DNA from 2 places in the Rossellomorea sp. ABR4_012 genome. Region 1 is predicted to be linked to the other one. Evidence: riboswitches for the same ligand, from Rfam matches in the RefSeq annotation. Region 1 holds a riboswitch; the other holds the start of a gene.
What was found. A riboswitch is a leader RNA that binds a small molecule or an ion and turns the genes downstream of it on or off. The one in region 1 is predicted to bind cyclic di-GMP.
Positions count from the first base shown of each region.

Region 2: another riboswitch for cyclic di-GMP. It lies ahead of ACXAFV_RS04470 (hypothetical protein); the one in region 1 lies ahead of ACXAFV_RS03145 (hypothetical protein).

Region 1 covers NZ_JBSWVK010000001.1:608,769-613,952, reverse strand. Annotated here, with positions in the region: gene ACXAFV_RS03170 (hypothetical protein) at 1-189, opposite strand, end outside; gene ACXAFV_RS03165 (transposase) at 299-871, opposite strand; gene ACXAFV_RS03160 (hypothetical protein) at 1,029-1,355, opposite strand; gene ACXAFV_RS03155 (helix-turn-helix domain-containing protein) at 1,559-1,972, shown strand; gene ACXAFV_RS03150 (YwzD family small protein) at 2,057-2,215, opposite strand; cyclic di-GMP riboswitch class I at 2,422-2,497, shown strand; gene ACXAFV_RS03145 (hypothetical protein) at 2,765-3,430, shown strand; gene ACXAFV_RS03140 (efflux RND transporter periplasmic adaptor subunit) at 3,453-4,685, shown strand; gene ACXAFV_RS03135 (alkaline phosphatase) at 4,794-5,184, shown strand, end outside.
Region 2 covers NZ_JBSWVK010000001.1:904,456-909,639, forward strand. Annotated here, with positions in the region: gene ACXAFV_RS04460 (murein hydrolase activator EnvC family protein) at 1-928, shown strand, start outside; cyclic di-GMP riboswitch class I at 1,194-1,282, shown strand; gene ACXAFV_RS04465 (hypothetical protein) at 1,430-1,702, shown strand; gene ACXAFV_RS04470 (hypothetical protein) at 1,781-2,098, opposite strand; cyclic di-GMP riboswitch class I at 2,121-2,214, opposite strand; gene ACXAFV_RS04475 (class I SAM-dependent methyltransferase) at 2,542-3,117, shown strand; gene ACXAFV_RS04480 (cytochrome c biogenesis CcdA family protein) at 3,434-4,147, shown strand; gene ACXAFV_RS04485 (response regulator transcription factor) at 4,160-4,846, shown strand; gene ACXAFV_RS04490 (sensor histidine kinase) at 4,839-5,184, shown strand, end outside.

The DNA of each region.
Region 1 (5,184 bases):
CGTTTCAAGGATTTTATCAGAATACATGATTCCTTCCAAAGCGTGAGAGAAACCCGGCGGCCGACTTACCACCACCAGCCTCTTTTTGTATTGCTGGCCTTGGAATAAAACGAGGTGTTTTTTAGGTGTAGTCACTATTTTTCTTGATACGTGGAGATTCTCGAAAACCAGGATGAATTCTTTGTGCATTACTTCCTCCTTTTTGAGCTTGAATTTTCAATATTAATAACTAGGAATATTTTCCTATAACTACAATTCGACACCGATTTCCATTTTCCTGTAAAAAGTTTACAAATTTTTATATTTTTTTGGTAAGCGACTTTTTAAGAAGGATAAGCTCTTCTTTTCTATCCAAATACTCTTTATATAGACTTGGATCTTGATTAGAAAAATATTCGAGTGTACGGGTTTTGTCGATCAGTGGATTATCAATTCCTTTAGTGTAAGAAGAATAGCTGCTCCATGGATAGGTTTCAGCAGAGGTCGTAAGTCCAGCTTCTGTGGGGTTTAGATGAATGTACTTGCTGAGGCCGATAAAGTAGGAAGGTGTATCAACGCAGGTAGACCCAAATCTCTCATTGAATACATGGCCGACAAGATTATGTTGATTATTAAAATATATCGCGTAACGGGTATGCTGAATATGAAGAATCTTGTTAAGAGGAACTTGATCGCTTTCTAGCAATAAGTGGAGATGGTTCGACATGAGGCAATATGCATGGAGCTTAAAGGGATACTTCTCTTTCGTGTCGAGGAGATATGATAAATACTTGCTCCGGTCATCGTCCTGAATAAAAATGTCCTGCTTCCGGTTTCCCCGGCAGTATACATGGTAGGTTCCCGGTGTCCATTCTCGGGCCCGTCTTGGCATTGAATCACTCCTATCGTGAATTTGTGAATTTTTCAAAAATCTTCTTACAGTTATCTATTCGACAACAATCATCAAAAACCTGCCTGGATGCATACAATTTCAAAGATCCACCCTGCACTGCGTTAAAGCAGTGAGGGACGGGCCTTTAAATATGATTCTACCTTTTCTCTTTCTTCCCTGTGTATACAATCCGCTCGTTTTCTTGAATGAAACAGGTAAGTTTATTAGTATGGGTGGGTTCATGATGAGGGTCGATAGTATATAGTTCGTAAAAATTTTTGTCGTTTTCTTTTTTGTTGGAAAAGAAGTGCACCCGTTTTTTTCCGTAGTCCCCTGCCCGGAAGTAACTTTTCTTTTTCTTCGTTACGTGAAAACTTATCTTGCTGGAAGCAAAGTCATTTCGGTTCCAACTCTTTTCTTTCCTATCAATTGTTGCTGCATTTCCATCACTGTTTCTCGTACTTCCTTGTCTCTGCTCTTTCATTCTTTTCTCCACCCTTCCTCCTTTTACAACAACAAATGACAATATTTTACTTTTTTATCATACTACTGATTAACGGAATTTGGTACAGTTAATTTTTTTAACAACAAATTGAAAAGTACATTAACTTTTCAATTCGTCGAATAATCCAGATACCGAAGTTAAAAAGATTATCTTGAAGGAAAAAGGGATAGTCGGTGAAACGTATGGAATTGGAATTACACGAAGAATTACAGCGGTACCGAAAAGAAGTACTCGATTTGTCTCAGGGAGAAGCTGCAGAGCGGCTGAACATCGGATCAAGCAGTCTGTCGAATTATGAACGCGGCAAGAGGGAAATACCTTCAAAGATGCTGCGCAGATTTAAAGAAGTGTATAAAATCCCTACGGAAGAAATGAACCGGATCATTTATGGAGAAAAAGCAGATGGGTACACCCCTGACCCCATGGTCTTGAGGGAATCATTCGAAGATGAGGAAACAGCTGCAATCATCCAAATGCTGAATGATCACCCTAAATTAAAGCGCACATTAGCTTCTCTCACCTATCAAACAGAAAAGCGAAAAGAAAAATTCGCCAGCCAGGCAAGCTCCCTCTACAACTACGCTCAGGATTGGTGATGAATTGTAGGGACGGGCCTTTAGCTCGCTAAAGGCCCGTCCCTCGTTACTTTAACGTGAAAAAGCACTCTAAAACAATTTGTTTTAGAGTGCTTTTTCATTTTGTAATGTATATTCACTTTGAAGTTCTTGTTTTAGCCAATTTAACATTTTATTTGCATCCATGTTTCCCTGCTGTCCTTTGTCGAATGCTTTTTGCATGACAGAGAGAACATGCTGCTCTTTGCTGACTTTCTTGCTCAAAAAGACAACCTCCTACAATTAAAAACAGTTTCTACTACTTTATTACACTAGTTGTCGAAAGTTCAAACATCAATTAATAGATATATTACCAGATTTATACACATAACAAAAGGAATACTTTTAAGAATAATGACTTTTTTCCTATTTTTATCTTTTATGTTTATTCCGATATAGAGGAGGGAAAATGATACACTATATTGTAAGGTTCTGACTAAAGGCAAAATCATCGAAAGGTGATGACGCAAAGCTATAGGGGCTATCCAACGCCAGCCAGCTACCAAAACCAAGGAGTGATAAATTTGTCGTTTTTAACACCAGAAGAGATAATGATTAAAAAGAAAAAAAGAAAAATTATGATGTACATAGGAATTTTCACCGTAACTGGTATCGTAATAGCAGGAACCACACTTCTCACATATGGTTTCTAAAAAAGGCGTCTTTTGACGCTTTTTTTTATTGGTTTCTTCTATTATTCTACAATATATGGAAAAGTTCTCGTTTTTTCGATAGAATATTAGATGCAGCCTATACTACTTGGAGGAAACCGCTATGCTAAAAGAAATAAATATATTTAAGGGACTAAAAAGCCCTTCTTTCTTTTTCTATGACCTGTCAACCACGGAAAATCCAAAGGGGTACCTAAAGAACATATTTCGTATGATTCTGTTATCCGCCTTAACTTTTGGTTTGATTTCCTCTTTCGGTATAGGAATGGATCCACTTTCAAAAGAGTTGAACAAACTTACCCCTGCTTTACTTGAATTAGAGAAGTTCCTGTTTTTCGCAGGAAGGATCCTTAACGGGATATTCTATTCCATCATTATTATATTTATTCCAAGTATCATTTTCTGGACGATTTCCGAGAAAGGTGAATACCGAAAACTCGTCATTGTTCAAGGATTAGTACTGCTTATCTTATTACTTGAGAGATTGACCTACATCCCATTATCTCTATTCTTCTCACTGGATTGGTTTTCGTCTCCACTATCACTCGGAGTCATCGCCCAGTACATAACAGCGAAACCTTGGGTCATTTATTTCTTAGGCAGCTTTTCCTTATTTAAAATCTGGATTTTCTACATCCAATACAAAGGGCTTAAACGTCTTACCGAACAAAAAAACTGGCTGATTTGGACAGTCATCTTACTAACGAATCTATTCTTCTGGGCCATCACTGCATTTTTAGCCTATATCGATTTTTCAACATTAATTTAACGTCTAAAGGCTGGGATCATTTATGAATAAACGAAAACTATTATACACCGGTCTCTCTTTGTCTCTCCTATTTGTAGGGACGAATGCTTATCTAATTGAAAAAGCAAAGAGCAAAGTCGACCGGGAAGTCCGGATTGAAGAGTGGGACGCATTCGATAAAGACGACTTACAAAAAGAGCTCTCTAAATCCGGTGTCGCCACATCTGCAGAAGAAACCTACCTTTATTTCAACGATGAATTCGGCTCCTTCAAGAAGTTCCTCGTTAAAGAAGGCGACGAAGTGAAATCAGGAACGCCTCTATATGAGTACGAAGTCACTGATTTTACAGGGCAGAAAGACGTCCTCGAATCAGAAGTCGACCAGCTCGAAGATGAAATCGACAGCATCGAAGACAATATCTCGGATTTGGAACGGCTCGAGAACTCACTCCCTTCTTCTTATGATGAAGAGGAGATGCCGCTCGAAGCAAGTGCCCTTGAAACAGAATATGACATTAAGAAGGAAATCGCCTCTCGGGAACTTGAAATTGACCGACTGGAAAATCAAATCGACAGCCTAGAGCGTCAAATTTCAGACCTTCAATCATATGAAACGACACTGACAGTCGAAAGCAGCGGGGATGGTATCGTCAAAAACCTTTCCCACTCTGTCCAGAATCCATTGATCACAATCGCTTCTGAAGCTACGGTGATTACGACTGACTTAACGGAAAAAGAAATCATGGACGTTGAAGAAAACATGAACGCAAAAGTACAGTCCGAAGTAGAGAAGAAAACTCAAAAAGGGATTGTTACTGATGTCTCTTCCCTTCCTAAAAGAGATCCTCACATAGAAACGGACAGCATGTATCCGATAAAAATTCAGCTTGAGGACGAAGACAACAAACTGCTGCCTGGCCACCATGTACTAGTGTCAGTGATCACCGATGAAGTAAAGAACACTCTGGTCGTACCGGTGACGGCTGTTGAAAAATCAGGCTCAAAAAAACATGTCTGGGTGCTGACGGATAAAGGTGTAGTGAAAAAGAAAACCGTTGAAACCGGACTGCAGGTAGACGGCAAGGTGCAAATCAAATCCGGCGTAAAAGCCGGCGAATATTTCATCGTAAACCCTGATGAAATCCCTGCTTTGAGAAATGGCGCTTCATTCATTACCGCTCTCGATTGGGATAAAATCAAGTTGAGAGATTTGAAGAAAATGGACCGGCCGACTGTTTTGGAAAATCTGTTGTTAGGAATATTAGAAAGAAAATAATGTTTCGAGGAGACCCGCCCTGATTTGGAGCGGGTCTCTTTTATACATAGTCTCTTTATGAGTGTTGATACTAAGTGTATCTGACACTCATTTAAAGGAGACGATTCCATGAAAACCTTCAAATCTGCACTCATTGTCATCATCCTTCTGTCCCTGCTTGCATTCTCTTTCCCTTCCACCTGCGGATTTGCCGCCACCCCTCCCAAGAAAAATGTCATCTTCATGATCATGGACGGCACAAATTCCGATATCGTCACACTTTCAAGATGGTATAAAGGTTCCGGACTCAACCTTGATAAAATCCTTGTCGGAGGCGTACGAACCTATTCCGGGGAATCTGCCATCACGGATTCTGCGGCTGCAGGAACCGCAATGTCGATCGGGGAGAAAACAAAGGCGGACTATATCGGCATGAACGCTGACGGTAAACCGGTTCTGACCGTGTTGGAGGCAGCCAAGCTGTCCGGCTATGCAGGGGGAATCGTGGCGACCTCCCCTG
Region 2 (5,184 bases), 300 kb from region 1:
AGGCGGCTCTGCAAATTATCTTGATGTCCTTCTTGGTGCGGACAGCTTCAGCGACTTCATCAACCGGGTCACTGCAGTAAACACAATTGTGAGTGCAGATAAAAAGATCATGGACGAGCAAAAGAGAGACCAGGAAGAACTAGAGAAAAAGAAACAAGAAGTTGAAGGTAAACTAGCTCAATTAGAAAATGATAAAGCAAGTCTGGAAACATTAAAGCAAGACTTAAACAGCGAAAAAGCACAAAAAGCAGAACTATTCAAGCAGCTTGAAAAACAGCAGGCTTCCCTTAAAGTTGAGAAAGCGGACCTGGAAAAAGAATCTAATGAACTGGCTAAAATGGAACAGCAAATCGGCGGAGAAATCCAGGCAGAGCAGGCACGTTTAGCAGAACTTGCCCGCCAGCGTGAACTTGAGAAGAAGAGACAAGCTGAAGCAGAGGCTGCGAAACGCGCAGCAGCACAATCTGCAAGCAGTGGCGGAGGTTCTTCTGCACCGGCACCAAGCACACCTGTAAGCTCAGGGACTTGGACAAGTCCTGCATCAGGTACGATTACAACTGAGTATGGATGGGATACTCTTAACGGGAAAGCTCGTTACCACTATGGTATCGATGTCGCTGCCCGCGGAAGTGTGCCGATCGTTGCAGCAGCTGACGGATATGTCATCAAGAGCCAATACAGCTCCAGCTACGGTAACGTTGTGTACATCACTCACTCAATCAACGGAAAAACCTTCACTACAGTGTATGCGCATATGGCTTCTTCATCAGTAAGCAGCGGCCAGCCTGTAGATAAAGGACAGCAAATCGGTTACATGGGTAACACAGGTTATTCCTTCGGACAGCATTTACACTTTGAACTTCATGCAGGTTCTTGGAATGCATCGAAATCCAACTCTGTAAACCCACGCCAATATATTAATTTCTAATAGAATAGTATTCTATAAAAAATCCTGCCATATGTTTATGGCAGGATTTTTTTGGATAAAAGTGTAGAAAATTTTTCTTTTTCTATTCTTTAATATTCATAAAAGAATACTTCCTGACCCTTACAAATCATACGTTATAATGTATAATGAAATTAATGTCGAAAAAGAAAATATTTACACCAAAACTCTTTTAAATCCTGATAATTATTGGTACTATAGTATTATTAAGGAAATATAATATGTATCATTTGAACTATAAATCAACCTTCGATAACGGCAAACTAATTCGAAAGATTAGGACGCAAAGCCACGGATCTAACGTTTTCATAAAACTATGACCGCCGGGTTACCGAAAAGGATTGGAAGATAAATGAACGCTGTCGCCGTTTGTCAGCTTCATTTATTGCCCGCCATTCTTTTTGGCGGGCATTTTTATTGGTTTGATCCCAGCGTCACTGCAGGCAGGCAAGGTAGTTCTGAATTAAGAAAGGAGATAAGAGGATGGAACAAGTATATATTTCTGACGTCAGAAGACAATTGAGAAGTTTTTGCAGGAGAAATCGTTCCTCTTTAAAGAATTTCAGCTCCTACACAGCGGAAGAGATCAGCGATATGGTGTTAAGCAGGCTGGGCTTTGAAGAGGTTAAGAAAATCGTAGACGATATCCAGCTGATTGACCGCAGAGGCGGAAACACGGGATTTTACTTGGTGCTTATTTTAGAAGCACTAAAGGGTTCACAACAAGCCAGTTCAGATGAGAGAGCGATTATATAATAAAAACCGGATGTCTTCTTCTTTTGACTGCCGGTTTTTTGTTATTTATATAGATTCTTCGGTAAGATCAATCCTCAATTATGCAGACATTGACAGCCACTGTTCCAGGTTCTTTTCAGCTGTACGGATATCCATTGTTATGTTTGTAAGGAACTCAAAATGAGGGTCCCTTTGACCCTGGTGCTTCAATAATTGGAAGATAGTAGGCTTTTGATATTTGATCACCGTCATCACTTCCATCATTGGCAAGTAAGCTTCTTTAGGCTGAATTCGTAAAAAAGAGCGTATGAGCTGGATATACTCTCCTGCATGCTTTTGTTCATCGCTTCGTAATTCAATCAATGCATTTAACCTGCATATATGACGTTTAATCGTTTGCAGTTCTTCAAAAGTCATTATGATTTCCCCTTTATCCTTTGTTGGCGGCCCGGCTATCCTAGCGGCAGTCCATTGTCCCCCTTAGACCCGAAGCTTTGCGTCCTTCCTTTTCAGGAAGTTTGCCTTTTTCAACAGAACCCTGTCAAAAAGAAATCCACCTTACTTTCATTTCCACTACTTGTTCTATACTGTTAATCGTAAATGAAGATAAAGTAATAGTTCTAAAATACCAAATCTGATACTGCGTCAAAGTCATTCTACTTGATAGGTGGCAAGAAAAGCATCATACTTACATACATAAGAGGGTATCTTAGTACAGATACATGTAGCGACTATTGTTTAAATGGTCTATATATCAGTAAAAGTGAAGAGAATAGTTTAAAAACAATCATTCGTCGATAGTCTGCCTCAACAGACGTCGTTACTTAAAAAAACTAACCAATAAAACGGAGGGACCAACCATGCAAGGACACGGCCACCTTTTTGAACACCACAAAGCATCAAAACTGCTCGACCCAAAGCGGAAGAAAATGGTGCCGGTGGACAAAGTACTCGAGCTTCTTCAACTGAATAAAGATGACCTCGTCGCCGATCTCGGATGCGGAAACGGCTACCTGACACTTCCAATTGCAAAGTCGGTAGATACCAAGGTACATGCTGTCGACCTTCAGCAAGAGATGCTCGAATATCTGCAGCACCGTGCAAAAGAAGCGAATGTAACCAATATTGAGTATGAAAAATCCTCATTGGAATACTTAAGTTTTAACAAGAACACCCTGGACAAGATTGTATCTGCATTCGTCCTGCATGAAGTGCCGAATCTGACCAAAGTATTTCAAGATTTAAATGACATGCTGAAAGACGACGGCCTATGGCTCATCCTTGACTGGGAAGCGGTGGAATCGGAAATGGGACCTCCGCTTGAAGAACGGATTCCTTCAGAAGAGCTGGCACATCAGCTGGGGACAGCCGGTTACGAGACGACAGTAGGACATCTGCATCCGGCTGTTTATTATATTGTTGTGCGTAAGGGATGAGAGGGTTGAATTGTTGGTGCCAGGTGTTTGTGCCTGGCTCAAATCGTCCGAATTATGCCAGGCACCGTTCATGGTAGTAAAACTGTACCAGGTTCACACCACCAGAAAAAGTAAGATCAACTGTAACAGGTGCAAAAATCTGAGCCAGGCTCAATTCGGCAAAAATGAGCCTGGCTCAAAATACCGAATCGTACCAGGCACCCCAAAATCCAAAACTATCCCCATCAATACCACCCCCCAAACAAAAAATCCCCACCCCTTAACAAAAAATTAACATTCCCCCGCCATACTATTGGTATAAAGGAGTGAACAATGTATGGCAGAGGTATCAATATGGTTTGCCCTGGCTGCGGGGGCGCTGTCGTTTTTCTCGCCGTGTGTGTTTCCGCTGCTGCCGGCGTATGTAAGTCATTTGACCGGCGGGCAGGCTGAAGGCGGCCGGATCCAAGTAGATAGACGAATCGTGCTTACCCTTTCGTTTGGCTTCATTGCAGGGTTTTCGTTTATCTTTATTTTAATGGGGGCATCGGCGAGCTTTCTCGGCGGGTTGTTCTCCGAGTATCGCATGTACATAGAGCAAATCGCAGGGATTCTGATCATCGTGTTTGGTTTGCAGATGATGGGCTGGATTTCGTTTTCGTTTCTGATGAAGGGCGGAAAGCAGTTTGAAACGAAGAAGAAAGGAACAGCATTTGGGTCGGTCCTGCTTGGAATGGCCTTTGCGAGCGGGTGGTCGCCTTGTGTAGGGCTGACGCTGTCTTCGATCCTTTTACTTGCAGGTGCAAGCTCTACGCTGTCTCAGGGAATCACGCTTCTGGTGGTCTATTCCATCGGGCTTGCCATTCCGTTTCTCATCATCTCACTCATGATCACGAAAACATTCACGGTCATGAAGAGGGTAAACAGGATCCTGCCGAAGCTGGCAAAAATCAATGGAGCCGTGATGGTCGCATTGGGGCTTCTCGTTTTCAGCGGAAAAATGCAGCAAATCTCCGCTTATCTTTCCGTATTCAGTCTTTTTTCAACCTAGGAGGAAATGGCCGTGAACGTTCAGAATAAAAGCATCCTCGTCGTGGAAGACGATGCAAAGATCCGGAAACTGATCAAGATATTTCTTGAAAAAGAGGGCTATGAAGTATTTGAAGCTGCTGATGGTAAAGAAGGGAAGCGTATGTTCAGAGAGCAAGATCCCTGCTTTGCCATCCTCGATTTGATGCTGCCTGAAATTCAAGGCGAAGAGCTGTGCAGATGGATTCGAGAGGATGAAAAGAGCGACATCGGCATCATCATGGTGACCGCAAAAGCGAGTGAAAATGAACGGATCCACGGATTGAAAACGGGGGCGGATGACTATGTGACAAAGCCATTCAGTCCAACCGAGCTTGTGACCCGTGTGGAGACGGTCCTGCGAAGGACGTCCAACCGATGCCAAAAGCTCAGCCGCAGCGGACTCACCCTCAAACCTCAAAAAGGGGAGGTCACTTTTAAAGGTCATCCTGTTGAACTGACTGCATTCGAATTCCGGATTCTGCACCTGCTGATGACGCATCCCGGCCAGGTCATTTCGAGGCAGCAGATCCTTGATTCCCTATATGAATTACATGAAAAAGTGGTGTCGGAACGGACGATTGACGTTCATATCCGCCACCTCAGGCAAAAACTACAGGAAGGTACGAGCTTGAATTTCATTGAAACGGTAAGAGGAATGGGGTATAAATTCAATGGTTAACCGCAAAAAGCTCGGGAGTCTCTTGACCCAGCTCACCTTTCTCAACACTTTCATCATTGCGGCCGTGATCCTGATTGCGGGATTTACCGTCAAAAATTACGCCTGTAACTTGGTGAACCAGCAGCAGATCACCGGAGCGAGTCTTGAAAGTCTATTGAACGATTATCTTATAAAAGTCAGTGCGCTCGCGTTTCTTCTGGCTGGAGGCTTTCATTTCTTTTTTATCAAATGGCTGACAACACCGTTGAAGAAGCTGACGGAAGCGACTCAAGCATTGAAAAAGGGCGAGCAGCCCGAGAAACTGAAACAACCGCTCATCTATGAGGTGAAGGAGTTAA